DNA from 4 places in the Streptomyces sp. NPDC039423 genome. Region 1 is predicted to be linked to each of the others. Evidence: riboswitches for the same ligand, from Rfam matches in the RefSeq annotation. Region 1 holds a riboswitch; each other region holds the start of a gene.
The links. Region 1 has a riboswitch for cobalamin ahead of ACZ7LK_RS14485 (ABC transporter substrate-binding protein). Riboswitches for the same ligand answer to the same signal wherever they lie in the genome.
Positions count from the first base shown of each region.

Region 2: another riboswitch for cobalamin. It lies ahead of cobN (cobaltochelatase subunit CobN); the one in region 1 lies ahead of ACZ7LK_RS14485 (ABC transporter substrate-binding protein).
Region 3: another riboswitch for cobalamin. It lies ahead of ACZ7LK_RS15240 (energy-coupling factor ABC transporter permease); the one in region 1 lies ahead of ACZ7LK_RS14485 (ABC transporter substrate-binding protein).
Region 4: another riboswitch for cobalamin. It lies ahead of ACZ7LK_RS08940 (ribonucleoside-diphosphate reductase subunit alpha); the one in region 1 lies ahead of ACZ7LK_RS14485 (ABC transporter substrate-binding protein).

Region 1 covers NZ_JBVKAH010000004.1:59,925-67,366, reverse strand. The annotation lists gene ACZ7LK_RS14500 (hypothetical protein) at 1-842, opposite strand, end outside; gene ACZ7LK_RS14495 (ABC transporter ATP-binding protein) at 965-1,852, opposite strand; gene ACZ7LK_RS14490 (FecCD family ABC transporter permease) at 1,849-2,922, opposite strand; gene ACZ7LK_RS14485 (ABC transporter substrate-binding protein) at 2,946-4,043, opposite strand; cobalamin riboswitch at 4,086-4,246, opposite strand; gene ACZ7LK_RS14480 (GlxA family transcriptional regulator) at 4,249-5,211, opposite strand; gene ACZ7LK_RS14475 (hypothetical protein) at 5,382-5,927, shown strand; gene ACZ7LK_RS14470 (erythromycin esterase family protein) at 5,979-7,181, opposite strand; gene ACZ7LK_RS14465 (TioE family transcriptional regulator) at 7,251-7,442, shown strand, end outside.
Region 2 covers NZ_JBVKAH010000008.1:119,108-126,549, reverse strand. The annotation lists gene ACZ7LK_RS24755 (threonine synthase) at 1-944, shown strand, start outside; gene ACZ7LK_RS24750 (SDR family oxidoreductase) at 985-1,851, opposite strand; gene ACZ7LK_RS24745 (GNAT family N-acetyltransferase) at 1,865-2,563, opposite strand; gene cobN (cobaltochelatase subunit CobN) at 2,560-6,204, opposite strand; cobalamin riboswitch at 6,241-6,371, opposite strand; gene ACZ7LK_RS24735 (cobalamin biosynthesis protein CobG) at 6,383-7,442, shown strand, end outside.
Region 3 covers NZ_JBVKAH010000004.1:229,243-236,684, forward strand. The annotation lists gene dhaK (dihydroxyacetone kinase subunit DhaK) at 1-441, shown strand, start outside; gene dhaL (dihydroxyacetone kinase subunit DhaL) at 447-1,070, shown strand; gene dhaM (dihydroxyacetone kinase phosphoryl donor subunit DhaM) at 1,067-1,468, shown strand; cobalamin riboswitch at 1,536-1,740, shown strand; gene ACZ7LK_RS15240 (energy-coupling factor ABC transporter permease) at 1,771-2,454, shown strand; gene ACZ7LK_RS15245 (energy-coupling factor ABC transporter substrate-binding protein) at 2,451-2,903, shown strand; gene cbiQ (cobalt ECF transporter T component CbiQ) at 2,910-3,659, shown strand; gene ACZ7LK_RS15255 (energy-coupling factor ABC transporter ATP-binding protein) at 3,656-4,507, shown strand; gene ACZ7LK_RS15260 (NADPH-dependent 2,4-dienoyl-CoA reductase) at 4,650-6,683, shown strand; gene ACZ7LK_RS15265 (PadR family transcriptional regulator) at 6,710-7,246, shown strand; gene ACZ7LK_RS15270 (heavy metal translocating P-type ATPase) at 7,367-7,442, opposite strand, start outside.
Region 4 covers NZ_JBVKAH010000002.1:636,304-643,745, forward strand. The annotation lists gene ACZ7LK_RS08940 (ribonucleoside-diphosphate reductase subunit alpha) at 1-2,232, opposite strand, end outside; cobalamin riboswitch at 2,372-2,494, opposite strand; gene ACZ7LK_RS08945 (GNAT family N-acetyltransferase) at 2,548-3,051, opposite strand; gene mctP (monocarboxylate uptake permease MctP) at 3,127-4,755, opposite strand; gene ACZ7LK_RS08955 (DUF3311 domain-containing protein) at 4,752-5,030, opposite strand; gene ACZ7LK_RS08960 (GntR family transcriptional regulator) at 5,151-5,915, opposite strand; gene ACZ7LK_RS08965 (extracellular solute-binding protein) at 6,210-7,442, shown strand, end outside.

The sequences.
Region 1 (7,442 bases):
GCGGCCGCGGCCGGCTTGGTGGCCGTCGCCGGCTTCGTGGCCTTCGTGGTCTTCGGCGCCTTGGCGGTCCTGGCGGCCTTGGCGGTCTTCGCCGGGGCGGCGGTCTTGGCCGTGGTGGCCTTCTCCGCGGTCGACTTGGCCGTGGTGGTCTTGGCGGTGGTGGTCTTCTCGGCGGTCGGCTTGGCGGTGGAGGCCTTCTCCGTGGCGGCCTTCTTCGCCGGAGCGGAACGCTTGGCCGTGGCGGCCTTCCTGGCCGGGCGGGACGCGGCGGAGGGCTTGGCCGGCTTCTTGGCCGGGCTCTTGCGTCCGGCGGCGGAGGTGCGCGGCGTGCGCTGTGCCGGAACGGTCTCCGCCGCGACCGCCACCGGCTCGGGAGCGGGCTCCCGCGCCGGCGCCTCCTCCGCGGTCTCCGGTGCCTCATTCTCCTGCGCCTCGGGCGCCGGTGCGCCGGTTTCGGGTGCGCCGGCCTCCTCCGCCTCCGCCTGCTGCGGCTCCTGAACCCGCTCCGGCTCCGGAGCCTGCTCCGGCTCCTGAACCCGCTCCTCGTCGGACTCCTGCTCCGTTGCGGTGGCCGCCGGGGTCTCCTCGGCCGCCGGGGTGGCCTCGGTGGTGGCTGCCTCCTCCTCCGTACCGGCCGGTGCTTCGGTGCGCGGTGCCGGGACCGCCGCGGTGGACAGTGCCTCCAGCGCGGTCAGCGCGCTGCGCACGGACTCCAGCCGCTCGGTGACGGCGGCGAGGTCCTTCTCCAGTGCCTGCTGGTGCTGCTCCAACTGGGGGAGTTCATCCCTCAGCAGGGCGGTGGTCGCTTCGATGCTGTCCGATGCGGTGGCCGGAATGGGCACGTGTCCTCCTGCTGGTTCATGGCGTTTGCGAAGAGTGGGGACTGTGCCGAAGGGTACGGCCGTCGCGTTGTGTCAAGCAAACAAGCGCGGTTTCCCGGGCCGGCCCTCCAACCGCCATGCCGTCACCCCTCTTTCGGGCTTGCCGGAGCAACTGTTGTGTCCGGCGGTTCCGTTGGGATGAGGACACCGCTCGCGGCCGGCTCGCCCGCCGGTGGTTCGCCCGCCGCCGGTGGTACGTCCCCGGGCAGGAAGGTGACGTGCGGGGCCCCCGTCCGGGGATGCACGACCACCTCACCCGTCACTCCGTACACCTCGGCGAGCAGGCGCGGTGTGAGCACCTCGCCCGGCGGACCCCAGGCCACCACCTCGCCGTCCCGCAGCACATGGAGGCGGTCGCAGTAGTAGGCGGCCAGGTTGAGGTCGTGCAGGGCGACCAGGACCGTGGCCGGCAGCCGGCGCAGCACCCCCAGTACGTCGAGCTGGTGACGCACGTCGAGGTGGTTGGTCGGCTCGTCCAGGACGATCAGGGACGGCTGTTGTGCCAGCGCCCGGGCGATCAGCACGCGCTGCCGCTCGCCGCCGGAGAGCCGGTCGAAGGGGCGGTCCGCGAGCTCCGCCGCGTCGACCGACGCCAGCGACGACGCGACCAGCAGTGCGTCCTCCGCCGTGTCTCCGTCGAACAGCCGCTTGTGGGGGGTGCGGCCCATGGCCACCACCTCGCGCACCGTCAGGTCGAAGTCGGCGCCCGGTTCCTGCATCACCACGGCCATGGTGCGGGCCAGCCGCCGCGCGGACAGGGACCGGACGTCGGTCCCGTCCACACGCACGCTGCCGGTGCCGGGCCGCAGCACCCGGTACACCGCGCGCAACAGGCTGGACTTCCCACTGCCGTTGGGACCCACGAGCCCGATCACCTCACCGGGCCCGGCGCTCAGCGTGACGTCCCGCACCAGCCGGCGGGCGCCGGCGGTCAGCGTGAGGCCCTCCACGGAAAGACGGTCGGTGCTCATGCCACTCCTCGATCGGTGGTCCGCCGGGCGTCCCGGCGCATCAGCCACAGGAAGAACGGTCCACCGCACAGTGCGGTCAGGACGCCGACGGGGATCTCCATGGGCGCGGCGACCGTCCGGGCCGCGACGTCGGCCCAGACGAGGAACACCGCTCCCGCCAGCGCCGCGGTCGGCAGCACCCGCCGGTGGTCGCCCCCGACGAACAGACGCACCACGTGCGGCAGCATCAGCCCCACGAAACCGATCGGTCCGGTCGCCGCGACCAGGACACCGGTGACGAGGGACAACAGGACGAACATCCGGACCCGGAAACGCGGCACGTCCAGCCCCATGGTGGTGGCGGCCTCCTCGCCCGCCAGCAGCAGGTTCAGCGAACGCGCCTGCACCAGCAGCACCCCGATACCCAGCAGCAACGCCGCCGCCGGCAACCACAACGTCGCCCAGCGGACCCCACCGAGCCCCCCGAGCGTCCAGGCGAGGACCTCCCGCGCCTGGTTGCCCCGGTCGGCGGTCAGCAGCAGCAGATCCGTCACCGCGGTGAGGACCGAGGCGACCGCCACGCCCGCCAGCACCAGCCGGACCGATGTGATCCGCCCCCCGGCGCGGGCCGTGGTGTACACGAGCAGCAGGGTCACCAGGGCCCCGGCGAACGCCGACACCGACAGCGACACCGCCCCGAAGAGACCGGCGCCCGACACGATCACGGCCACCGCGCCGAGGGACGCCCCGGAGGACACGCCCAGCAGGTACGGCTCCGCCAGCGGATTGCGCACCAGGGCCTGCATGGCCGTGCCCACCACCGCCAGCCCGGAGCCGGTCACCGCCCCGAGGAGGACGCGGGGTGCCCGTACGTCCAGCACGATCGTCTCGCGCGCACGGGACCACGCCGGCTCCTCGGGTCCGGCCCCCAGGGCGTGCGCCACGATGCCCCACACCTCCCCGGGCGGTACGCGCACCGAACCGATGGCCAGCCCCGCCGTCACCGACAGCAGCAGGAGCACACCGAGCACCACCAGCGAACTCGCGAACGCCCTCCGCCCCCTCGGCGCGCGGGCCGGCGCGCCCGTCACGGCACGGGCCGGCGCGGCGGCCGTCACCGGAAGCGCTCGGGGTGCAGGGCGCGGGCCAGGTCCTCGACGGCGTACGGAGGACGCACACCGACGAGGGTCGCGGTGAGCGGCAGGACCACGAACCGCCGGTTCTTGACGGCGGGCACATCGGCCAGCGCCGGCTGCGAGAGCAGGTACCGCTTCTTCTGCTCCACGCTCCCCGAGCCGCGGTAGTCGTAGATCGCGATCACCTCGGGCCGGCGGGCGACCACCTGCTCCCAGGACACGTCACCGAACACGGCGTCCAGATCCGCGAACACGTTGCGTCCGCCGGCCAGGCGGATGATCTCGCTGCCCAGGCCCTTGCCGCCCGCGGTGAACGCGGACTTGTCCCCGCTGTCGTAGACGAACACCGGCACCGCCGGCGCGCCCTCGACCGCCTCGCCGGTGGCACGGATGCGCCGCTTCAGCCCCGCGATCAGGGCGTCGGCCCGTTCCGGCACTCCGAAGATGGTGCCGATGGTGCGGATCTCGTCGTAGGTGTCGTCCATCGACACCCGGTCCTTGCCGCAGTACTCGCGGTTGAGGTACGTGTCGATGCCGGCGTCGGCGAACGCCTTGCGGGACCGCCCCTCGTTCTCGGCGAACGCGCTGCCGTAGCCGCCGTACACGAAGTCGGGCTCGGCCTCCAGGACGGTCTCGAAGGACGGCTCCTTGTCGGCCAGTCGCGGGACGGCCTCGAAGTCCTTCCGGTACGCGGGCAGGACGGCCGAGTCGGGGAAGGCGGTGCCGGCCATCCGGTCCTTCAGCCCGAGGGCGAGCATCAGTTCGGCGGGGTGCTGGTGGATGGTGACCACCCGGGAGGGTGGTTCGTCGTACGTGGTGCTGACGCCGCAGTTGTCGACCGTGACGGGGAAGCCCCGCACGGAGGTGGCCGTGGTGCGCCGGCCGCCGTCGCCGCCCTGTGCGCCGGCGCCGCACCCGCTCAGCAGGGCGGCGGTCAGGACGGTGGAGAGGGCCACGGCCGCCGCCCGCCACCGCGGGGCGCGGCGGGGCTCCGGGACGCGGGGCCGCGGCACGGGCCGACGGGTGGGCGGCAGGGACGGGAAGGGACAAAAGGGACGGTGCGTGCCGTCGTCCACGTGAAGCCTCCTGAGGAGTCCGCGCTCCTTTGGATCGGGCCCGCGACAGGCCAGTGTCCTGACTCCCGGATCGACGTTCCCCCGGCCTTCCCGCGCGGTGTGCGCAGTGGCCTCCTCGAGGGGTCCACTCCCCGGTCACAGTGGCGGGACCGTGCCGGATTCGCACCGGCTTCCTGTCTCCCGTCGCGGTGATGACCGGACGATCCTACGGGGCGGACGAGCGCGGGTTCCGGGTGGCCCGGTAGCGCGAGGGCGAGATCCCGTACCGGCCGGTGAACGCCTGGCGGAGCGCTTCGGCGGTGCCGAAGCCGCACCGGGCCGCCACGCCCGCCATCGGCAGGGTGGTCGACGCCAGCAGATGGGCGGCGGCCTCGACGCGGGCCAGCCGGACGTACCGCCCTGGTGCCTGCCCGAGGTGGTCCGTGAACAGCCGCGTGAGGTGACGTGGCGTCACCCCGGCGCGGCGGGCCAGTGTCACCGTGCGCAGGTCGCCGTCCGGGTGGGCGGTGACGTACTCGACGAGGGTGCGCACCAGCGCGTTGCGGGGCGGGGGAGCGGCGGTGAACAGGCTCATCTGCGCCTGGTTGCCGGGCCGTTGCAGATACACCACCAGATCGCGGGCGACCTGGCGGGCCAGTTCGGGGCCGTGGTCCTCCTCGATGAAGGCCAGCGTCAGGTCCAGCGCGCTGGTGACGCCCGCCGCGGTGTACACGTTCCCGTCGCGTACGTAGATGGGCGTGGGGTCCACCGTGACCTCGGGGTGCCGGGCGGCGATCCGGGACGCGAACCGCCAGTGGGTGGTGGCGCGCCGGCCGTCCAGCAGCCCGGCCGCGGCCAGGACGCCCGCTCCGGTGCACACCGACGCCACCCGCCGGCTCACCTCCGCCAGCCGGCGGACGTGCCCCACGAGCCGGGGATCGGCGGCCGCCCGCTCGAAACCCGAACCGCCCGACACGATCAGGGTGTCCAGCGGTCCCACGAGCCGTTCGAGCGACTCCTGGCAACTGAGGCTCAGCCCCGAGTCGCAGACGACCGGCCCGCCGCCCGGGCCGGCCACCCGCACCCGGTACGGCGGGTCCGGCGCACCGACCCGGTTGGCCATGGCCAGCCCGGTGGTCACGCACGCGATGTCCAGCAGCTCGGTCGCCTCGTAGCCGACGACCACCATCAGCCGTTCCGTCGCGGGGCGGCGCCCCGTGAGCCGTTCCCCCATGGGCCGACCCTATGCCGGAAGGACCGGTACCCCAAGGCCACGGACATCGGTGCCGCCGCGCGGTGCGATCCGGCCGGAGCGTGCCGGACAGTGGACGGACCGCCCCTTCGCTCCCGGGAGACGCCATGACGATCCGCTCCACGCGGCCCGGCCGTGACCACGGCACGGGCCCCACGCCGGCCGGGCGCGCCGGCCCGGCGCCGATCTCCCGGCGCGCCACGGACACGCCGGGCACGACGGGCGTCCGGCGTGGGGGCGGTGCGTCCGGTGCGCTGCGGGCCCTCGGCCACCGGTGGCCCACCCTCCTGGCGGTCGCCGTGGTGGTGGCCACCTTCGGCGACGGTGTACCGCCCCGGGAAGTGCTGGCGGGCCTCCTCGCCGTCATGGTCCCGTGCTACCTGGTCTTCGGCGTGGTGCGTGGGGAGTTGCGCCGGCCGTCGGGCGTCCTGGCCCTCCAGCTCACCGGCCTGGCCGGCTTCACGGCCGTGAGCGCGGCCGCGCTCGCCGTCGACGGCACCCTCGGTCTGTACGTCGTCGCCGCCGGCTGGCTGGCCCACGGCGTCTGGGACTTCGCGCACCACCGGACCGGCCGGGTCGTCCCCCGCGCCTGGTCGGAATGGTGCTGTGTGGTCGACGTGCTGGGCGCGGTGGCGATCGTCCTGCTGGCCTAGGTCGTGTCCGGCCGATCATGCCGGGCTCACGACGCGTGCGCGGTGCACGTCCTACCTCCGTGCCATGTCCTTCACGAACACGAGCGCGTCCGGGTCGGACACGTGTGCCGGGTCGAGGGGGGCGTAACCGAACCACGGTGACACCCGGGGCGCGGGAGGCGTGTCCCCGAGGGCGGTGGTTAGTTGTGCGGTGTCGACGACGCAACGGTCACCCGGCAGCCCGTACAGCAGTCCCTCGACGGTGTCCGGCGGCGGAGCGTCCACACCCTGGTGCCGGATCGTGCCGAGGGCCGTTGCCACGAAGGCGTACTCCGCGCCGAGCCGCGCGTCGGCCAGGGCGCCGGCGCCCCACCACTCCAGGGGCGCGCCGCCCATCCGCATCGAGCTCTTCCGGCGCTGGAGGTGGGAGTTGTGGGCGTGCACCAGGGTGGGCCCGCGTTCCGCGAGGGCGAGGAGATTGTGGGCCATCATCCGGTCCCGCTGGGCGACCAGCCGGGTCAGACGGCTCGGCGAGGGGTCGGCCATCCAGTGGTGGTAGCCCAGCAGCCCGGTGGCGGTGCGACCGTGCAGACGTGCCCGGTCCCAGTCGTCCCGCGAGGTCGCCGCGATCAGGTGCGGCGTCTGCGCGTCGAGCAGCGCCACCAGGTCGTCGGCGAGGAGGCGCAGTTCCCCGGCCTCGGCCGACCGTCCCACCGACCGGGCCGGGTCCCTCATCGCGGCCGGCTCGGTCCACCGGTCGTCGGGGCCGAGCAGCCGGTCCAGCGTCGGCATGGTGCAGGGCAGCAGGTCCGGCTCCACCCATGCCGCCAGATAGTGGTGCAGCGCGGTGAGCGCGCGGCGGGGGCCGGCGGCGGCGGCGATCTCCAGGGGGCCGTCGAAGCCGGCGAAGCGGACCCGCTCGGACGGGGGCCGGCCCTCGTTGTGGGCCCGCAGGCGGCGTACCAGCTCGCGGTTGCCCGCGTAGGCGCCCCAGCCGTGGCTGAATCCGTGCTCCATGACGTCGTCGAGGGTGCCCGTGCCCCGGGTGAGGTGGTCGTCCACGACCAGCCCCCGCAGACAGTCGGTCTCGATCGCGACGGTCCGGTAGCCCTCCTCCTCGACCAGTTGCAGGAAGAGTTCGTTGCGCACCTCCAGCAGGGTCTCCTCTCCGTGGGTGGGTTCTCCCAAGGCCAGCAGCCGTGGCCGGGCGGGGAGCAGCTTCATGACGGACGCGGCGTCGACGGCATGGACGGCGTTCGTGAGGTCGGTAGCCATGCCTTCAACGGTATCGTTGAACCTTCGGTGGAAACTTTGGCCGTACGAGGGCGGAAAAGCGGGGCGGGCATGGGGGAAAAGTCTCAAACAGAGGGTCGGCTCAGGCCGGTAGACCTGGCACGCCGGCACGGTCTGTCCACCCAGGCGGTGCGCAACTACGAGGAGGCCGGCATCCTTCCGCCCGCCGACCGGACCCCGAACGGCTACCGCACCTACACCGCGCTGCACGCGCGGGCCCTGCGCGCGTTCCTCACCCTGGTG
Region 2 (7,442 bases), on a different contig from region 1:
CGCTCATCCCGTTCGGCGACGGCACGTGGATCAAGGACGAGTCGCGCAACCCCACCTGGAGCCACAAGGACCGGCTCAACCGGGTCGCCGTCAGCGCCGCCGTCCACATGGGCGCCGAGGGCATCGCGGTAGCGTCCTCCGGCAACCACGGGGCCTCCGCAGCCGCGTACGCCGCCCGGGCCGGGCTGCGCTGCGTCGTCCTGGCCTCGGCCGGCGCGCCCCCGGCGATGGCCTCCTTCGTCCAGGCGTACGGCGCCGACGTCCTGGCCGTCCCGAGGGAGGCGCGGTGGCCGCTGCTCGCCGAGATCGCGGAGCGCCTCGGCTACCACACGGTCAGCAACCTGACCCCCACCCACACCGGGCACCCCTTCGGCCCGGAGGGCTACAAGACCGTCGCGTACGAAATCCACGGCGAACTGGGCGTGCCCGCCGCGGTGTTCGTGCCCACCGGCTACGGCGAGCTGCTGTTCGGCGTCTGGAAGGGCTTCCGCGAACTGCGGGACCTCGGGGTCACCGACCGGGTGCCCCGGGTGTTCGGCTGCGAGCCGGCGGCCGGCGGTCCCCTCGCGGCGGCCGTACGGACCGGGGTGCCGGCCGCGGTGGTGGAGGTGGGCCCCACCGACGCGTACGGCATCTCCTGCTCGGCCGGCGGTCACCGGGCCGTGCGGGCGGTCCTCGACAGCGGGGGCGACGCGCTGCTGGTGACGGACGGGGAGATGGCCCGCGCCCGGGACGAGCTGGCCCGGCAGGGCGTGTGGGCGGAGTTGTCGGCCGCGGCGGGGCTGGCCGGCTTCCGCCAGTGGGCGGCCCGCGAGGGCGGCTTCGACGGGCCGGTGGTGTGCGTGTCGACGTCCAGCGGGTTCAAGGACCGCTCGGTGGGCGGCGACCCGATGGAGCCGGTCGAGCCCACGTGGGAGGCCGTCTCCCGGCGGCTGCGCCGGTAGGGCGGCCTCCCCGGTTCCGGGCGGACCCGCCCGGCGGCCGTCACCGGAGGTGGGCCCAGGAGTGCGGGTGGGCGGTGAGGTACTCGCGCAGCGTCATCGGGGCGTGGCCGGTGAGACGGCGGACCGTGTCGGCGACGGTCGCCATCTCGCCGGTGGCGATCGCCTCGTAGGAGGTGACCCAGCCGGTGACCTCCCAGTGCTCGGCGCCGTACGCGGCGCGGGAGGCGTACGCCTCGGCGCGGGTCTCGGGGACGTAGGCGACCGGCCGGCCGGCCGCGCGGGACAGCTCCTCTGCCGCCTCGGCGAGCGTGAGCGCCTCCTCGCCGGTGACGTCGTACGTCGCGCCGTCGTGCTCGCCGCCGCCGAGCAGGACGGCCGCCGCCACGTCCGCGATGTCCTCGTGGGCGACCGCCGCGACCCGGCCGTCGCCCCCGGGGCCGCGCAGCACGCCGTCCTCGCCGGTCATCGCGGCGAACCCGGCGAGATACCAGCTGTCCCGCAGGAACGTGTGCGGCACGCCCTGCGCCTCGATGTACCGCTCGGTGTGCCAGTGGTCGCGGGCGAAGGTGAACGTCGCCTGCGGGGCGGCCCCCAGGAACGACACGTACACGATCCGCCCGACGCCCGCCGCGAGCGCCGCGTCGACCGCCGTGCGGTGCTCCTGGATCCGGTCGGGGCTCTCGTGCGCCGACACCAGGAACAGCGTGTCGGCGCCGTCCAGGGCGCGGCGCATCGCCTCGCCGTCCCCGTACGGCGCGGGCGGCGCCTTCACCGCGTCCGGCAGGTCCGGCAGCCGGCCGGGATCACGGCCGAGCAGCCGGGCCTTGACGCCCTGGTCGGCGAGGCGGCGGGCGACACGGCCGCCGATACGGCCACTCGCCCCGGTCACAGCGATCACGGATGACATACCGGCGAGTGTGTCAGGCGTACACCTCGGTGACCTCCAGCACGCGCGCGGTGATGCGCCCGTCCGGCGTACGCCCCGGGTCGGCCAGGTAGGCGCGGTAGGCGTCCTCGGTCGGGAACCGCACGAGGTGGACCTCCGACAGCCCGTCGGCGGTCCGCAGCCGCCGCTCCAGCCGCCCGCCGTGGCGCGGGAGGAGGGCGAGCGCCTTCTCCTCGTACGCCGTGGCCTCGTCCACCGCGTCGGCCGGGTAGTCCAGGAGCACGGCCAGTTGGAAGGACGGGGCGGGCGGGCCGTCCAGCGGCTTGTAGAAGTGGACGTCCACGTTCCCGCCGGGGAAGCCCTCGGAGCGGCCGGTCTCGACGTAACCGAGGCGCCGGTAGAAGGCGGGCGCCTGGAAGGAGAACGACGACACGATCACGCGGTCGCAGCCGCGCCGCCGCGCCTCCTCCTCCGCCGCGCGCAGCAGCCGCGTCCCGAGCCCGGTGCCGCGCCGGTCCTCGCGGACCCAGACCATGGAGACGCCGGCGAGTCCGCCCCACGTCCAGCCGGTGAGCCCGCCGGTGATCTCGCCCGTCGCGTCGTCGGTGGCGCGCACCGACAGCCCGGCCTCGTCGGAGGCGCCCGTGGCGGCCCGGTTGAAGGCCGTCAGCTCCGCGTCGAGGCGGGCCGCCAGTTCCTTGTCCTCGCCGCCGGCCGTGAGCGTCGTCGTCACTTGTCCTCCAGGTCTCCCTCGGTCTCCAGGAAGACCTGCTTCAGCCGCTCCAGGACCGCCGGGTCGGGCTTCTCCCACATGCCGCGCGACTCGGCCTCCAGCAGCCGCTCGGCGATGCCGTGCAGGGCCCAGGGGTTGGCCTCCTGGAGGAACGCCTTGTTCTCCGGGTCGAGCACGTAGGTCTCGGTGAGCTTGTCGTACATCCAGTCGGCGACGACGCCGGTCGTGGCGTCGTACCCGAAGAGGTAGTCGACGGTCGCTGCCAGTTCGAAGGCGCCCTTGTAGCCGTGGCGGCGCATCGCCTCGATCCAGCGCGGGTTGACCACCCGGGCGCGGAAGACGCGGGAGGTCTCCTCGACGAGGGTGCGGGTGCGGACCGACTCGGGGCGGGTGGAGTCGCCGATGTACGCCTCGGGGGCGGTGCCCTTGAGCGCGCGGACGGTCGCGACCATGCCGCCGTGGTACTGGAAGTAGTCGTCGGAGTCGGCGATGTCGTGCTCGCGGGTGTCGGTGTTCTTGGCCGCCACCGCGATGCGCTTGTACGCCGTCTCCATCTCGTCGCGCGCCGGGCGTCCTTCGAGGCCGCGCCCGTACGCGTAGCCGCCCCAGACCGTGTACACCTCGGCGAGGTCGGCGTCGGTGCGCCAGTCGCGCGAGTCGATGAGCTGGAGGATGCCGGCGCCGTAGGTGCCGGGCCGGGAGCCGAAGATACGGGTGGTGGCGCGGCGTTCGTCGCCGTGCTCGGCGAGGTCGGCCTGGGCGTGGGCGCGGACGAAGTTGTCGTCGGCCGGCTCGTCGAGGGAGGCGGCGAGGCGGACGGCGTCGTCCAGGAGCCCGATGGTGTGCGGGAAGGCGTCCCGGAAGAAGCCCGAGATGCGCAGCGTCACGTCGATCCGGGGCCGGCCCAGCTCGGCGAGCGGGATCGCCTCCAGGCCGGTGACGCGGCGGGAGGCGTCGTCCCAGACGGGGCGGACGCCGAGGAGCGCGAGGGCCTCGGCGACGTCGTCGCCGGCGGTGCGCATGGCGCTGGTGCCCCACAGGGACAGGCCGACGGAGTCGGGCCACGCGCCGTTGTCGTCGCGGTAGCGGGTCAGCAGCGACTCGGCGAGCGCCTGGCCCGTCTCCCACGCGAGGCGGGAGGGGACGGCCTTGGGGTCGACGGAGTAGAAGTTGCGGCCGGTCGGCAGGACGTTGACCAGGCCGCGCAGCGGCGAGCCGGACGGTCCGGCCGGGACGAACCCGCCGTTCAGGGCGTGCACGGCGTGGTCCAGCTCGTCGGTGGTGGCGGCGAGGCGCGGGACGACCTGGCGGGCGGCGAAGTCGAGGACGGCGGCGACGGCGTCGTCGTAGCCCTCGGCGACCGTGGCGACGGCGGCCGGGTTCCAGTCGGCGGCCTCCATGGCCTCCACCAGGGCGCGGGCCTTGGCCTCGGCCTCGTCGGCGCCGGTGCGGGTGGCGGCGGACTCGTCCAGGCCGAGGGCCTCGCGGAGGCCGGGCAGGGACTGGGTGCCGCCCCAGATCTGGCGGGCGCGGAGGATGGACAGGACCAGGTTGACCCGCTCGGGGCCGGTGGGGGCGCCGCCGAGGACGTGCAGCCCGTCACGGATCTGGGCGTCCTTGACCTCGCACAGCCAGCCGTCGACGTGCAGCAGGAAGTCGTCGAACCCGTCGTCGTCCGGGCGGTCCTCCAGACCGAGGTCGTGGTCGAGCTTGGCGGCCTGGATGAGCGTCCAGATCTGGGCGCGGATGGCCGGCAGCTTGGACGGGTCCATGGAGGAGATCTGCGCGTACTCGTCGAGCAACTGCTCCAGGCGGGTGATGTCGCCGTACGACTCGGCGCGGGCCATCGGCGGCACCAGGTGGTCGACGAGCGTGGCGTGCACGCGGCGCTTGGCCTGGGTGCCCTCGCCCGGGTCGTTGACCAGGAACGGGTAGACCAGCGGGATGTCGCCGAGGGCCGCGTCGGGGCCGCAGGCGGCGGACAGGCCGGCGTTCTTGCCGGGCAGCCACTCCAGGTTGCCGTGCTTGCCGAGGTGGACCATCGCGTCGGCGCCGAAGCCGCCGTCCTCGGCGCGGGCGGCGATCCAGCGGTAGGCGGCCAGGTAGTGGTGCGACGGCGGCAGGTCCGGGTCGTGGTAGATCGCGATCGGGTTCTCGCCGAAGCCGCGCGGCGGCTGGATCAGGATGAGGAGGTTCCCGCGCCGCAGGGCGGCGAGGACGATGTCGCCCTCCGGGTTGCGGGAGCGGTCCAGGAACATCTCGCCGGGCGGCGGGCCCCAGTGCCGCTCGACCTGCTCGCGCAGCTCCGCCGGCAGGGCGGCGTACCAGCGCTTGTAGTCGGCGGCCGGGATGCGGACCGGGTTCTTGGCGAGCTGCTCCTCGGTGAGCCAGTCCTGGTCGTGGCCGCCGGCCTCGATCAGGGCGTAGATCAGCTCGTCGCCGTCGCCGGACGCGAGGCCCGGGACGTCCTCGGCGCCGAAGTCGTAGCCCTCCTCGCGGAGCCGGCGCAGCAGTGCCACGGCGGAGGCGGGGGTGTCGAGGCCGACGGCGTTGCCGATGCGGGAGTGCTTGGTGGGGTACGCGGAGAGGACCAGCGCCAGGCGCTTGTCGGCGTTCGGGATGTGCCGCAGCCGGGCGTGCCGGACGGCGATCCCAGCGACGCGGGCGGCGCGCTCGGCGTCGGCGACGTACGCGGGCAGGCCGTCGGCGTCGATCTCCTTGAACGAGAACGGCACGGTGATGAGGCGGCCGTCGAACTCGGGGACGGCGACCTGGCTGGCGGCGTCGAGCGGGGAGAGGCCCTCGTCGTTCTCCTCCCAGGCGGCCCGCGAGCCGGTCAGGCACAGGGCCTGGAGGATCGGCACGTCCAGGGCGGCGAGGGCGCCGGCGTCCCAGGCCTCCTCGTCGCCGCCCGCCTGGGCCTCGGCGGGCTTGGTGCCGCCGGCGGCGAGGACGGTGGTGACGACCGCGTCGGCCGTGCGCAGGCTCTCCAGCAGCTCCGGCTCGGGGGCGCGCAGCGAGGCCACGTACAGCGGGAGGGCCTGGCCGCCGGCGTCCTCGATGGCGTCGCAGAGGGTGGAGACGAAGGCGGTGTTGCCGCTCATGTGGTGGGCGCGGTAGTAGAGCACGGCGACCACGGGGCCGGTGGTGGCGCGCGCGGTGCGCTCCAGGGGGCCCCAGGTGGGGGCGGCGGCCGGGGGCTCGAAGCCGTGGCCGGTGAGCAGGACGGTGTCGGAGAGGAAGCGGGCGAGCTGCTCCAGGTTGTCCGGACCGCCGTGGGCGAGGTAGGCGTGCGCCTCGGCCGCGATGCCGATCGGGACGGTGGAGGTCTCCATGAGCTGGGCGTCGGGGGCCTGTTCGCCGGTGAGGACGACCAGCGGCGTGCCGGTCGCGCGCAGCGCCTGGAGGCCGTCCTCCCAGGCGCGGATGCCGCCGAGGAGGCGTACGACGACGAGGTCGGCCCCGTCGAGGAGGCCCGGGAGGTCGTCCATCGGGAGCCGGGCGGGGTTGGCGAACCGGTACGCGACGGGGCCGCCGGCCGCGCGGGCGCTGAGCAGGTCGGTGTCGGAGTGCGACAGCAGCAGGATCGTCGTGGCGGGCGCCGGGGCGGGCGCCGTCTCGGGCGTGGTCGCGTGCGTCATGACGTGCGCAGGCCTTCCTCGGGGTGTCCGCGCCCCGGGTGGTCGTAGGACGGCGGGAGTTCCTGACTCGTCCGGTTTCCGGCCGGACTCACAGTGGCGGGACCGCGCCGGATTCTCACCGGGCTTCCTCCCTAGGGCCCTGGGACCCTGTGCCGTCTGCATAGTAGAGGCTGCGCGTATGCTCGCCGCCATGCCGCCCAGCTCACCAAATCCCCAGGACCGGGGTGAAGCGCACATACGGGACCGTGTCCGCGAGCGCGGTGACGCGTGCCCCGGTGCGCTCCGGCTGCACCGGGCCGACGACGGGTCGCTGGCCCGGCTCCGCCTCCCCACCGGCGTTCTGACGCCCCGTCAAGTCCTGGCGCTGGCCGACGCGGCGGACCGCCTGGGCGACGGGCACCTCTCCCTCACCTCGCGCGGCAACGTGGAGTTGAGGGGCCTCGGGGAAGGCTGCGGACTCGGGCTGGCGGACCTGCTGCGGGACGCCGGACTGCTGCCGTCCGAACGGCACGAGCGGGTACGGAACATGGTGGTCTCGCCGCTCGCCGGCGCCGGCGTGCAGGCGTGGGCCTCGCGCCTGGACGAGCTGTTGTGCGCCGAGGACTGGACGCCGGAGCTCTCCGGCCGCTTCCTGTTCGCCGTGGACGACGGGCGGGGCGACGTGGCGGGCCTGGCCGCCGATGTGACGTTGCTCGCAGAGCCCGCCGGGACCGGCCTGGTCCGGGTGGGGCGTACGACCCACCGGGTGTCCTCCGCCGACGCGCCCCGCGCCGCGCTCGCGGCGGCCGGGGCGTTCCTGGCGGCGGCCCGCTCGGCCGGCACCGGCGCCTGGCGGGTGCGGGAGCTGCCGGCTGGGCAGGACGTGGACGTGGACGGACACCTGCGCCGGGCCGGCGTCGCGGCGGAGCCCGTACCGGACGCGGCGTTCCCCACGTGCCCCCCGCCCGCGCCCGGAACGGCCGGCGACGGCATGCTGTCCGTCCTGGCCCGCCTCGGCCGGGTGACCACCGCCCAGTTCCGCGCCCTGCTGCCCGCCGGGGAGGTGCGGGTCACCCCGTGGCGCGGGTTCGTCCTGCCCGGCTTCACCGACCCGGCGGCGGCCCGCGAGCGGCTGCGCGCCCTGGACGGGGCCGGGTTCATCACCCGTACCGACTCCCCCTGGATCGGCGTCACCGCGTGCACCGGGCGCCCCGGCTGCGCCAAGTCCCTCTCCGACGTACGGGCGGACGCCCGGCCCC
Region 3 (7,442 bases), 170 kb from region 1:
CGCAGTTTCGGGGTGGCGCTCAGCGCCTGCACCACCCCCGCGAAGGGCAGCCCCACGTTCGACCTGCCGCCGGGCGAACTGGAGCTGGGCATCGGCATCCACGGCGAGCCGGGCCGGGAGCGGCGGCCCATGATGACCTCCCGCGAGATCGCCGACTTCGCGGTCGACGCCGTCCTGGAGGACCTGCGGCCCGGCGGTCCGGTGCTGGTGCTGGTCAACGGCATGGGGGCGACACCGCTGCTGGAGCTGTACGGGTTCAACGCCGAGGTCCAGCGCGTGCTGGGCGAGCGGGGCGTTCCCGTGGCCCGTACGCTCGTCGGCAACTACGTGACCTCGCTCGACATGGCCGGGTGCTCCGTGACCCTGTGCCGGGCCGACGAGGAACTGCTGCGACTGTGGGACGCGCCGGTGCGGACCGCCGCGCTCCGCTGGGGACGGTGAGGGGCGTGCTCGACGCGGACTTCTTCCGGCGCTGGCTGACCGGGGCGGCGGCCGCCGTGGACCGGGAGGCCGGCCGGCTCACCGAGCTGGACGCGGCGATCGGCGACGCCGACCACGGCGCCAATCTGCGACGCGGTTTCGCCGCGGTGGTCACGGCCCTGGAGGACGAGCGGCCCGGGACACCGGGGGCCGTGCTCACCCTCGCCGGGCGGCAGCTCATCTCCACGGTCGGCGGCGCGTCGGGGCCGTTGTACGGGACGCTGCTGCGGCGCACGGGCAAGGCTCTGGGCGACGCCGCCGAGGTGGCGCCGGTGCAACTGGCCGAGGCGCTGCGGGTGGGCGTGGCGGCGGTGGCGCAGCTCGGCGGGGCGAAGGCCGGGGACAAGACGATGCTGGACGCGCTGGAGCCGGCCGTCGAGGCACTGGCCGAGTCGCTCGGCGAGTCGCTCCCGGCGGCGGCGGAGGCGGCGGACCGGGGCGCCCTGGGGACCGTGCCGATGCGGGCCCGCAAGGGCAGGGCCAGTTACCTGGGTGAGCGCAGCGAGGGGCACCAGGACCCGGGGGCGACGTCCTCCGCCCTGCTGTTCGCGGCGCTCGCCGAGGCGGGGGCGGAGCGGGGCGGCCGGTGAGCGGGCAGGTGGGTGTGGTCCTGGTCTCGCACAGCGCGGCGGTGGCGTCCTCCGTGGCCGAGCTGGCGCGGGGCCTGGCCGGCGGCGGCACCGCGCCGGTGGCGGCCGCGGGCGGCACCCCGGACGGGGGGCTCGGCACCAGCGCGGAGCTGATCACGCGGGCGGCGACGGCGGTCGACGGCGGTGCGGGGGTGGCCGTCCTGGTGGACCTGGGAAGCGCCGTCCTGACGGTGAAGGCCCTGCTCGCGGAGGGGGACGAGCTGCCCGAGGGCACCCGGCTGGTGGACGCGCCGTTCGTGGAGGGGGCCGTGGCGGCGGTGGTCACCGCGTCGGCGGGCGGTGACCTGGACGCGGTGGTGGCGGCGGCGTCCGAGGCGTACGGCTACCGCAAGGAATGAGGTGTGCCCCGCGGGTGGAGCCGGGCCGTGCGCCGACGCGCGGCTTGTGATGTACCTGGTCAACGCACTACTGTCGCAGGGCCTTGGTGTACGGGAAACCGGTGCGGTACCGGTGCGGCCCTCGCCACTGTGATCGGGAAGTCCGGCTCCACTCCCGGGGGACCACCTCGGGAAGCCACTGGAACGTCGCGGGGAACCGCGTCGTCCGGGAAGGCGGAGCCGCGGCGGCATGACCCGTCAGCCAGGAGACCGGCCAGGGCGCGTTGTCCATCCACGAGGTGCTGGAGAGGGTCTCCTTCCATATGCATATCGCCGAGGGCTATCTGCCCCCCGTGCACGCGGCCGCCTGGAGCGTCGCGGCCGCCCCCTTCGTCGTCCACGGGGTCAGGGCCCTGACCCGTGAGGTCAAGGCCAATCCGGAATCGACCCTTCTGCTCGGTGCGTCCGGCGCCTTCACGTTTGTGCTGTCCGCCCTGAAACTGCCCTCCGTGACGGGCAGTTGCTCCCACCCGACCGGCACGGGGCTGGGCGCGATCCTGTTCCGGCCGCCGATCATGGCGGTGCTGGGCACCATCACGCTGCTGTTCCAGGCGCTGTTGCTGGCCCACGGCGGCCTGACGACCCTGGGCGCCAACGCGTTCTCCATGGCGATCGTCGGTCCGTGGGCCGGCTACGGGACGTACCGGCTGCTGCGCCGTTTCGAGGTGCCGCTGATGGTGAGCGTGTTCTTCGGGGCCTTCGTCGCCGACCTGTCCACGTACTGCGTCACCAGCGTGCAGCTCGCGCTGGCGTTCCCGGACCCCAGCAGCGGGGTGGCCGGCGCGCTGGCCAAGTTCGGCGGCATCTTCGCGATCACTCAGGTTCCGCTGGCGGTCAGCGAGGGGCTGCTCACCGTGCTGGTGATGCGGCTGCTGATGCAGTCCAGCAAGGGTGATCTGGCACGGCTCGGCGTCGTGTCCGCGAACAAGGAGGCCGTGGCCCGATGAGCCGTAACGCCAGGATCAACTCGCTGCTGCTGCTCGTCGTGGTCGCGCTGGCCGTCCTGCCGCTGGCCCTGGGCATGGGCGACCACAAGGAGGAGCCGTTCACGGGCGCCGACGGGCAGGCGGAGACGGCGATCACCGAGTCCCACCCGGACTACGAGCCGTGGTTCACCCCGCTGTACGAGCCGCCGTCCGGCGAGATCGAGTCGGCGCTGTTCTCGCTCCAGGCCGCCCTGGGCGCCGGTGTACTGGCCTACTACTTCGGTCTGCGGCGCGGCCGCCGGCAGGGCGAGGCCCGGGCACGGGCGGGGTCCCCCGGCGGGGACGCCCCGGCGGCGGACACCCCGGGTACCCCGGACACCCCGGGCACTCCCGGCACCCCGGACGCGGCACCGGCCGACGCGGTCGGCGCGGGTGGCTCCGGGGCCGACGCGCCGCGGACGCCGGCGTAACCGCCGGTGCTGCCGATCGACGCGGCGGCGCACAGCAGTCGCTGGCGCCGCCGCCATCCGTGCGAGAAGGCCGCGCTGGGCTTCGGCCTGACGCTGCTGGCCGTGTGCCTGCCGCCGTGGCCGGGGGCCGCGCTGGTCGCCTCCGCGACCCTCGTGGTGCTGCTCGGCCCGGCCGGGGTCCCGCCGCGCCGGCTGTGGCGGGCGTGGCGCGTCCCGCTCGGCTTCTGTGTGACGGGCGCGCTGCCCCTGCTGTTCCAGGTCGGCGGGGCGGAGGGGTTCGTCACGCTCGCGCCCGACGGGCCGGCGCACGCCGGGCGCCTGCTGCTGCGCACGTCGGCGGCCTCGATGGGCGTGCTGCTGTTCGCGTTCACCACCCCGGTGTCCGACGTGCTGCCCCGGCTGGTCCGGGCGGGCGTCCCGGCGCCGGTCGTCGACGTGGCGCTGGTGATGTACCGGATCAGCTTCCTGCTGCTGGACGCGGTCCGGCGGATCCGGGAGGCGCAGGCGGCGCGGCTCGGGCTGACGAGCCGGGCGGCCACCTGGCGCTCCCTGGCGGGCCTGGGCGCGACCGCGTTCGTGCGCGCCTTCGACCGGGCGGCGCGGCTCCAGACGGGGCTGGCCGGGCGGGGCTACGACGGCACGCTGCGGGTGCTGGTGCCGCCCACGGCGGTGTCCGGGCGCTTCCTCGCCGCGACGGGCGTGCTGCTCGCCGGGCTCGTCGTCGCCACCTTCGTACTCGAGAGGTTCCTGCCATGAATGCTCCCGCCGTCGTGGAACTCGTCGGTGCGGGATACGCCTACGAGGACGGTCCCGCCGTGCTCGAGGGCGTCGACTTCGCCGTGCCGGAAAAGCGCTCCATCGCGTTGCTGGGCCGCAACGGGGGCGGCAAGACGACGATGCTGCGGCTGCTGAGCGGTGGCCTGCGGTGCGCGAGCGGCCGGTTGCGCCTGGAGGGGCGCGACGTGTCGTACGACAGGGCGGGGCTGACCCGGCTGCGGACGACGGTGCAGCTCGTGGTGCAGGACCCGGACGACCAGTTGTTCGCGGCGTCCGTGGGCCAGGACGTGTCGTTCGGGCCGCTGAACCTGGGCGTGCCGGAGGCGGAGGTGCGCGAGCGGGTGCGGGAGGCGCTGGAGGCGCTGGACATCGCGGCGCTGGAGGACCGGCCGACGCACCTGCTGTCGTACGGGCAGCGCAAGCGGGCCGCGATCGCGGGCGCGGTGGCCATGCGGCCCCGGGTGCTGGTCCTCGACGAGCCGACGGCCGGCCTGGACCCGCACGGCCAGGAGCGGCTGCTGGCCGTCCTGGACCGGTTGCGCGCCTCCGGGACCACGGTCGTGATGGCGACGCACGACGTGGACCTGGCGCTGCGCTGGGCCGACGACGCGGCGGTCCTCACCCCGGACGGGCTGCGCACCGGTCCGGCGGCGGAGCTGCTGGCCGACCAGGCCCTGCTGGACGCGGCCCGGCTGCGCCGCCCGTGGGGGATGGCGGTGGCGCGGGTGCTGCGGGAGCGGGGCCTGCTGGGGGCACAGGAGCCGGGCCCGCGCACCCCGGAGGAGCTGGAGGACTGGGCGGCGGCCGCGGTCCCGGGCGGCGCGTAGGCGGCGGGGGCCGGCGGCGCGGGCGGCGCGTAGGCGGCGGTACGTAGCGGAGGTCACGCCCCGATCCTTATGCAACTTGTTGCACAAGGCCCCCGGGGTCGTCTACAACTGGGGCGACGACATCGCGCGAGGAGGCGCCCCCATGACTGCGACCCCGGCCCCGGCCCCGTACCCGCACCTGCTCAGCCCCCTGGACCTGGGGTTCACCACCCTGCCCAACCGGGTGCTCATGGGGTCCATGCACGTCGGGCTGGAGGAGGCGGAGAACGGCTTCGCCCGCATGGCCGCCTTCTACGCCGAGCGCGCCCGCGGCGGCGTCGGGCTGATCGTCACCGGTGGCATCGCGCCCAACGACGCGGGCCGGCCGTACGAGGGCGGGGCCAGGCTCACCACCGAGGAGGAGGCCGCGCAGCACCGGGTCGTGACGGACGCGGTGCACGCGGCCGGCGGGCGGATCGCGATGCAGATCCTGCACTTCGGGCGGTACGCCTACCACCGCGACCTGGTCGCGCCGAGCGCCCTCCAGGCGCCGATCAGCCCCTTCGTGCCGAACGAGCTCACCGACGCCGAGGTCGAGCGGACGATCGAGGACTACGTACGGGCCGCGGAGCTCGCCAGGTCGGCCGGGTACGACGGCGTCGAGATCATGGGCTCCGAGGGCTACCTGATCAACGAGTTCATCGCCGCCGCGACGAACCGGCGCGAGGACCGCTGGGGCGGGTCGTACGAGAACCGCGTCCGCTTCCCGCTGGAGATCGTCCGCCGCACGCGTGAGCGCCTCGGCGAGGACTTCATCCTGATCTACCGGCTCTCCATGCTGGACCTGGTGCCGGGCGGCTCGACCCTGGAGGAGGTCGTCGCGCTCGCCCGGGAGATCGAGGCCGCCGGTGCGACGATGATCAACACGGGCATCGGCTGGCACGAGGCCCGGATCCCCACCATCGCGACCTCGGTGCCGCGCGGCGCGTACACCTGGGTCACCAAGAAGCTGATGGGCTCGGTGTCCATCCCGCTGATCACCAGCAACCGCGTCAACACCCCGGAGGTCGCCGAGAGGATCCTGGCGGAGAGGCGCGCGGACATGGTCTCCATGGCCCGGCCCTTCCTCGCCGACCCGGAGTTCGTGGCCAAGGCCGCGGACGGGCGGCCGGAGACCATCAACACCTGCATCGGCTGCAACCAGGCCTGCCTGGACCACACCTTCAGCGGGAAGATCACCTCCTGCCTGGTCAACCCGCGCGCCTGCCACGAGACCGAGCTGGTCCTCTCCCCCACCCGGCTGCGCAAGCGGATCGCCGTCGTCGGCGCCGGGCCGGCCGGGCTCGCCTGCTCGGTGGCGGCCGCCGAACGCGGCCACGAGGTGACGCTGTTCGACGCCGCGGACGAGGTCGGCGGACAGCTCAACATCGCCAAGCGGGTGCCGGGCAAGGAGGAGTTCGACGAGACGCTGCGCTACTTCCGCACGCAGCTCGAACTGCGCGGCGTGGACGTGAAGCTGGGCACGTACGCCACCGCCGAACTGCTCGCCGGGTACGACGAGGTGGTCGTCGCGACCGGCGTCACCCCGCGCACGCCCGCCATCGAGGGCGTGGACCACCCGAGCGTGGTCAGCTACCTGGACGTCCTGCGGGACGGGGCGCCGGTCGGCGAGCACGTGGCGATCATCGGGGCGGGCGGCATCGGTTTCGACGTGGCCGAGTTCCTCACGGACGGCGGCGAGGGCGCGAGCCAGGACGCCGAGACCTACTTCCGCCAGTGGGGCGTCGACACCGCGTACGCGGGGCGCGGCGGGCTGCGCGCGCCGGAGCGGCCGAAGCCGCCGCGCACGGTGCACCTGCTCCAGCGCAAGACGTCCAAGGTCGGCGCGGGGCTGGGCAAGACGACCGGGTGGATCCACCGCACCGAGCTCAAGCACCGGGGCGTGACCATGGTCGCGGGCGCGTCGTACGACCGGATCGACGACGAGGGCCTGCACATCACCGTGGACGGTGAGTCCCGTACCGTGCCGGTCGACACGGTGGTGCTCTGCACGGGGCAGGAGCCGAGGCGCGAGCTGTTCGACGAACTGGCGGCGGCCGGGGTGCCGGTGCACCTGATCGGCGGCGCGGACGTGGCGGCGGAGCTCGACGCCAAGCGCGCCATCGACCAGGGGACGCGGCTGGCGGCGACCCTGTGACGGTGCCGCGTCCTTAGGATGCGGTCATGTCACTGCCGCACGCGATCCTCACCGCCCTGCTCGAGAAGCCGTCCTCGGGTCTGGAACTGACCCGCCGCTTCGACCGGTCGATCGGCTACTTCTGGTCGGCCACGCACCAGCAGATCTACCGCGAGCTGGGGAAGCTGGAGCAGGCGGGGCACATCCGGGCCCTGCCCGCCCCGGTGGTGTCCCGGGGGCAGAAGAAGGAGTACGAGGTGCTGCCCGCGGGCCGGGCGGAGTTGACGGACTGGGTACGGCGCACCGAGGACCCCAAGCCGATCCGGGACGCCCTGCTGCTGCGGCTGCGGGCCGCGGCGGTGGTGGGGACGGAGGGCCTCGCGGACGAGCTGCGCCGCCACCTGGCCCTGCACCGGGCCCAGTTGGAGGACTACCTGGGCATGGAGGAGCGGCAGTTCCCGCCGGAGCGCGACTCCGAGGCGGACCGGCTGCGGCACCTGGTGCTGCGCGGCGGGATCGAGCTGGAGCGGTTCTGGACGGCGTGGCTGACGGAGGCGCTGGCGGAGTTCGACCGCGACCGCTGACGGCCCCGGCCCGGGCCCGCCGCACACCCGTCCCCCGCCGCCACGCCCCGGCCGGGCGTCCGGGGCCGCGCGACCACCCGCTGCCCGATCGGCTTCGACCGCCGGCCCCTGCGCCAGGCGCTACGACAGGGCCTTCCGCCAGGCGGCTTCGCGCAGCAGGCGCAGGCCGTTGAGGCCGACCAGGACCGTGGAGCCC
Region 4 (7,442 bases), on a different contig from region 1:
GCGCAGGTAGTACGTCGTCTTCAGGCCCTGCTTCCAGGCGTACGCGTACATCGACGACAGCTTGCCGATGGTCGGCGTCTCCAGGAACAGGTTCAGCGACTGCGACTGGTCCAGGAACGGCGTACGGGCCGCCGCCATGTCGATCAGGCCGCGCTGCGGGATCTCCCACGCCGTCCGGTACAGCTCGCGCACCTCGGCCGGGATCCAGGTGAAGCCCTGGACCGAGCCGCTGGACTCGCGCAGCGCCTCACGGGTCTTCGCGTCCCACACGCCGAGCCGCTTCAGCTCGGCCACCAGGTAGGAGTTGACCTGGAGGAACTCGCCCGACAGCGTCTCGCGCTTGAACAGGTTGGACACCTGCGGCTCGATGCACTCGTACACGCCCGCGATCGAGGCGATCGTCGCCGTCGGCGCGATGGCCAGCAGCAGCGAGTTGCGCATGCCGACCTCGGCGATGCGGGCGCGCAGCGCCTCCCACCGCTCCGGCCAGTTCAGCTCGACGTCGTAGTGGTCGGGGTGCAGCACCCCGCGCGCGGTACGGGTCTTCTCCCAGGCCGGCAGCGGGCCGTTGCGCTCGGCGAGGTCGGCGGACGCCTCGTACGCGGCCAGCATGATCCGCTCGGCGATACGCGTCGACAGGGCCCTGGCCGCGGGCGAGTCGAACGGCAGCCCGAGCTGGAAGAACACGTCCTGGAGGCCCATCGCGCCCAGGCCCACCGGCCGCCACTTCGCGTTGGAGCGCCCGGCCTGCTCGGTCGGGTAGAAGTTGATGTCGACGACCCGGTCCAGGAACGTGACGGCCGTGCGGACGGTCGCGTCCAGCCGCTCCCAGTCGAGGTCGCCGCCGCTGACGAACGCGCCGAGGTTCACCGAGCCCAGGTTGCAGACGGCGGTCTCCCCGTCGTCCGTGACCTCCAGGATCTCGGTGCACAGGTTCGAGGAGTGGACCGTGTGGCCCGGCTGCGCCGTCTGGTTGGCCGTGCGGTTGGAGGCGTCCTTGAACGTCATCCAGCCGTTGCCGGTCTGCGCCAGGGTCCGCATCATCCGGCCGTACAGGTCCCGGGCGGGCATGGTCTTGCGGGCCAGGCCCTTCGCCTCGGCGGCGCGGTAGGCGGCGTCGAACGCCTCGCCCCACAGGTCGACCAGTTCCGGCACGTCGGCCGGCGAGAACAGCGACCACTCGGCGTCGGCGTCGACCCGGCGCATGAACTCGTCGGGGACCCAGTGCGCCAGGTTCAGGTTGTGGGTGCGCCGGGCGTCCTCACCGGTGTTGTCCCGAAGCTCCAGGAACTCCTCGATGTCGGCGTGCCACGTCTCCAGGTACACCGCCGCCGCGCCCTTGCGCCGCCCGCCCTGGTTCACCGCCGCCACCGAGGCGTCCAGCGTCTTCAGGAACGGCACGATGCCGTTGGAGTGCCCGTTGGTGCCCCGGATCAGCGAACCGCGCGCCCGGATGCGGGAGTACGACAGGCCGATGCCGCCCGCGTGCTTCGACAGCCGCGCGACCTGGTGGTAGCGGTCGTAGATGGAGTCCAGCTCGTCCAGCGGGGAGTCCAGCAGGTAGCACGAGGACATCTGCGGGTGTCGCGTGCCGGAGTTGAACAGCGTGGGGGAGGAGGGCAGGTAGTCCAGCCGGCTCATCAGCCCGTACAGCGCCGCGACCTCGTCCAGGGCGCGCACCGAGTCGTCCTCGGCGAGGCCCGCCGCCACCCGCAGCATGAAGTGCTGGGGCGTCTCGATCACCTTGCGGGTGAGCGGGTGGCGGAGAAGGTAGCGCGAGTACAGCGTCCGCAGCCCGAAGTAGCCGAACCGGTCGTCCCCGGCCGGGTCGACCAGCGCGTCCATCCGGTCCGCGTGGAGCGAGACGAACGCGGCCGTGCGGTCCGCGATCAGGCCCTCCCGGTGCCCGACGGCCACCGACGCCGAGAACGCCACCGCGCCCTGCCCCGCCGCCTCCTCCGCGATGGTCCGGGCCAGCAGCCGCGCCGCGAGCCGGGAGTACGCCGGGTCCTCGGCGATCAGACCGGCGGCCGCCTCGGTGGCGAGCTCCCGCAGCTCCGCCTCGTCGGACCCGGCGTGCCGGCCGCGCAGCGCGGCGGCGGCGACCCGGCCGGGGTCGGTGTCGGGCAGATCGGCGGTGAGGTCGGTCAGGGTCCGCAGCAGTACGGTCCCGGGTCCGTCGTTTCCGTCGCTCTCGATCGCTGAAACCGGATCGGCTGGCGCGATGGTCACGTGGGGGCTCTCCCTCGCTCGGCTCGGGGCCACCGGCGGCGCGGGCAGGGGAGCGGGCACGCCCGGGTACGGGGGCGCAGGGCACCGCGTCCACCGGCCCACTCCGCGAGGCCCGGACGTCTGGGCACCCGGGCCGGACGGTCCGGGCGCGCTGTCGGCAGGTCTTCGGACTCGTACGTACCCATAGGCACACCAACACACCGTTGCGGGACAGTTCCGGAATTGCACCGGATTCCCCTGCGGCGACAGCGAGGACGAGCATACATGTGGGGGGCGCCGATTGAGGCACCCCCCACATGTTGTGTCGACCGGGGCTCAGAGTTCCACGGCGTAGGTGCGGAGCGTGACGCCCGGAGCGGCCTGCCAGTCCCGTTCCGGGGTCCGGTCGAACCCCAGCCGCTCACAGATCCGGTGCGCCGCCCGCATGGACTGCCACGAGGACACCACCAGCCGCCGGCACCCCTCCACCTCCCGCGCCCGCTCCACGCACGCCCGTACGAGCGCCTCGCCCGCGCCGCGCCGCCGGGCCGCCCGCGCCACCGCCAGCATCCGGAACTCCGCCTCCCCGTCCCGCGCGTGCCCGCCCCACGGACCGCCGCCCCGGGGGACGAACGTCACGCCCCCGAGCACCCGTTCGTCCTCCGCGACCGCGACCAGCACCTCGGCCCGCGCGGCGCGCCCGGCCACGTCCCGCAGCTCGATCAGGTACTCGTCGCTCTCCCCGAAGGCCAGCAACCCGTCGCCGAGGTAGGCCTGGGCCGTGACGTCGGCGAGCGCCTCGTGTTCTTCCGGCCGTACCGCCCTGATGGTGATGTCCATGGGGCCAGAGTGCACAACGAACGGGCCGCCGTGCCCCCACCGGGGGAGGCACGACGGCCCTCGTACGCGGATGGGTCAGTGCCCGGCGCCCGCCGTGGCCGGAGGGAGCTCCACCTTCACGCCAGGGTCGCCCGCGTCGGCCGTGTAGTCCCCGGGGGACGTCTCGTCGACGCCGTCCGGCGCGTTGGTCGCCCGGAGCACGAACGTCAGGACCACCACGACCAGGGCGTTGAGGACGAACGCCGTCAGACCGATGTAGCCGATCTCGCCGATGCCCGGGATCTCGGCGGACGAGCCGCCGAAGTGCTTCTGGGTCGGGCTGGCGACGCCGTACGCCGCCGCCGTGCCGTAGACCATGCCGACCGCCCAGCCGGCCAGCAGCGCCCAGCGGTGGAACCACCGGGTGAACAGGCCGCCCACCAGCGCCGGCAGGGTCTGGAGGATCCAGATGCCGCCGAGGAGCTGGAAGTTGATGGCGACCGTCTTGTCCATGGTGAGCACGAAGGCCAGCGCGCCCACCTTGACCAGCAGCGACACCAGCTTGGACACCTTGGTCTCCTGCTCCGGCGTGGCGTCCGGCTTCAGGAAGTCCTTGTAGATGTTGCGGGTGAACAGGTTGGCGGCGGCGATCGACATGATGGCCGCCGGGACCAGCGCGCCGATGCCGATGGCCGCGAAGGCGACGCCCGTGAACCAGTCCGGGAACATGTCCTCGAACAGCTGCGGGATGGCGAGCTGGCCGTTCTGCACCTTCACGCCGGCCGCGATCGCCATGAAGCCCAGCAGGGCCAGCAGGCCCAGCATCAGCGAGTACAGCGGCAGGATGGTGGTGTTGCGGCGGATCACGTCACGGCTGCGCGAGGACAGCGTCGCCGTGATGGAGTGCGGGTACATGAACAGCGCCAGCGCCGAGCCGAGCGCGAGCGTCGCGTACCCCCACTGGCCCATCTCCCCGGGCACCAGCGCGCCGCGCGGCTTGTCGGTCGCCGGGTTGATCTGCGCGTAGGCCTCGCCCGCCTTGCTGAAGATCTCGTCGAAGCCGCCGAGCTTGATGGGGATGTAGATGATCGCCACCGCGATGACGATGTAGATGAGCGTGTCCTTGACGAAGGCGATCATCGCCGGCGCCCGCAGCCCGGAGGAGTAGGTGTACGCCGCGAGGACACCGAAGGCGATGAGCAGCGGCAGGTCCTTGACGAACCAGTGGGTGGTCTCGCCACCGCCCACGCCCATCACGTCGAGCACCGCCTGGATGCCGACGAGCTGGAGCGCGATGTACGGCATGGTGGCGAGGATGCCGGTCACGGCCACCGCCAGCGACAGGCCCTTCGAGCCGAACCGTCCCCGGACGAAGTCGGAGGTGGTGACGTACCCGTGCTTGTGGGACACCGACCACAGGCGCGGCAGGAAGGTGAAGATCAGCGGGTAGACGAGGATCGTGTAGGGGACGGCGAAGAAGCCGGCCGCGCCGGCCGCGTAGATCGCCGCCGGGACGGCGACGAAGGTGTACGCCGTGTAGAGGTCGCCGCCCAGCAGGAACCAGGTGATCCAGGTGCCGAACGAGCGGCCGCCCAGGCCCCATTCGTCGAGGCTGTGCTCGTTCTCGGCCTTGCGCCAGCGCGAGGCCATGAAGCCCATGACCGTGACGGCCAGGAAGAAGAAGATGAAGACGGCGAGCGCGACGCCGTTCACGCCGTCGTTCACCGCGACGCACCCCCCTGGGCGGAGGGGGCCGAGGACCCGCGCGCCGCCGCGCGGGCCCGCTGGTCACGGTGCCAGAGCTGGTACGCGACCATCGTCAGCACGGTCGATATGACGACCCAGGCCATCTGGTACCAGTAGAAGAACGGGATCCCGGCGAGGGTCGGCTCGACCTTCGCGTACGAGCCGACCCACAGCATCGCCACGAAGGGCGCGAACAGACAGAGCGCCACCACCACCCGCACCGGGGTGATTGCTGGTTGTTTCTCCTGTGTCATACGGCGACTCCGTCCCCTCGCTGATCACATGGCGTAATGCGCACGCAATCTAGGGGACCGGTCCGCCGCGCGGAACCCCGGTCCGGATAACGGACGGGTCTCGTAAGGATCTCGGTGGCGTCAGCCGTTGGGCCGCTTGAGACGGGCCACGAACTTGTACCGGTCTCCCCGGTACACCGAGCGCACCCATTCCACCGGTTCGCCGTTCTCGTCCAGCGAGTGCCGGGAGAGCATCAGCATCGGCAGGCCCACGTCGGTCCCGAGCAGGCCCGCCTCCCGGGGCGTCGCCAGGGAGGTCTCGATGGTCTCCTCCGCCTCGGCGAGGTGGACGTCGTACACCTCGGCCAGCGCCGTGTAGAGCGAGGTGTACTTGACCAGCGACCGCCGCAGCGCCGGGAAGCGCTTGGCCGACAGGTGGGTCGTCTCGATGGCCATCGGCTCGCCGCTCGCCAGCCGCAGCCGCTCGATGCGCAGCACCCGGCCGCCGGGGGAGATGTCGAGCAGCCCGGCGAGGGTGTCGTCCGCCGTCACGTACCCGATGTCGAGGAGCTGCGAGGTGGGCTCCAGGCCCTGCGCGCGCATGTCCTCGGTGTACGAGGTGAGCTGGAGCGCCTGCGAGACCTTGGGCTTGGCGACGAACGTGCCCTTGCCCTGGATGCGCTCCAGCCGTCCCTCGACGACCAGTTCCTGGAGCGCCTGCCGGACGGTCGTGCGGGACGTGTCGAACTCGGCGGCGAGCGTCCGCTCCGGCGGTACGGGCGTACCGGGGGGCATGGTCTCCGTCATGTCCAGCAGGTGCCGCTTGAGGCGGTAGTACTTGGGCACGCGCGCGGTGCGGGTGGCTGCCCCGCCCTCGGTCTCGGTGCCGCCTCCATCCGTGGCCATGACCCGCCTTCCCGACTCCTGTGCTGTTGCCGTCACCGGCTCCTCCGTCTATTGCGGCTCACATGGTGGCACGGACCGGTCACGGGTCGTCGCCCTCCCTCAGGTGTCGGTCCGGTAACGGACCCGACTGCCCTTCTTATACACCCTTGACACCCCTAAAGGTCTAGGCCAAGCTCCGGGTTACTGGTCTAAACCATTAAAGACCAGGTCCCAGTCCCACGGGCAGCACGGGCAGTACACCGGTATGGCTTCGCGGTGGGGGCAGGGTTTGCAGGCATCCCTGAGGAGGGTGGCGTGAAGCGCAAGCTCATCGCGGCGATAGGCGTCGCGGGCATGATGGTCGGTATTGCCGCGTGTGGCTCGGACGACGGCAAGGGGGGCGGCTCCGACGCCGGTGGCGACAAGACCCTGACCGTCTGGGTGATGGACGGCTCGGCTCCCGACGCGTGGATCAAGAACGTCAACAAGGAGTTCGAGGCCAAGCACAAGGGCGTCAAGGTCAAGGTCGAGATCCAGCAGTGGAACGGCATCCAGGAGAAGGTCACCACGGCCCTCTCCGAGGACGCCCCGCCGGACGTCATCGAGCTCGGCAACACCCAGACCGCCGGCTACGCCGCCACCGGTGGCCTCGCCGACCTCACCGAGGACAAGGCCGAGCTCGGGGCCGACGGCTGGAACAAGGGCATGCTCGCCTCCAACGAGCTGGACGGCAAGCTCTACTCCGCCCCCTGGTACGCCGCCAACCGTGTCGTCGTCTACGACAAGGCCGCCTACAAGAAGGCCGGCGTGACCCCGCCGAAGACCCGCGCCGAGTGGATCGACGGCCTCAAGAAGCTCAAGGCGTCCGACGCCAAGACCCAGCCGATCTACCTGCCCGGCCAGAGCTGGTACGTCTACGCGGGCTTCGTCTGGGACGAGGGCGGCGACCTCGCCGTCAAGGACGGCGACAAGTGGAAGGGCAACCTGTCCTCCCCCGAGGCCGTGGCCGCCATGAACTTCTACAAGGAGCTCCAGTCGTACTCGACCGCTCCCAAGGACAAGGACGAGGCGACCCCCCAGCAGTCCACCGACATCGTCCCCAAGGGCGGCGTGGCGTCCTGGATCGGCCTCGGCTGGGAGGCCGGCGGCGCGATCGACGCCATGAAGAAGGCCGGCAAGACCGCCGACTTCGGCTACTTCCCCATCCCGGGCAAGACCGCCGACAAGCCCGGCTCCGTCTTCTTCGGCGGCTCGAACCTCGCGGTGTCCGAGCGCTCGCGGAACAAGGACCTGGCCAAGGAGTGGCTGGCGCTCGCCGCCGGCAAGGAGCACATGGCCAAGTACGCCGAGGCCACCCAGGGCGCGCTGCTCCCCAACAACGACGCGGCGCAGTTCAAGCCGGCCGCCGGCTCCTTCGCCGAGGCGATGGCCAAGGCCGCGCCCGTCGGCAAGATCACCCCGGTCACCCCGGGCTGGGCGAACGTCGAGACCGCTCCCAACCCGATCAAGGACTACATGACCAAGGTCCTGAAGGGCGAGGACGCCAAG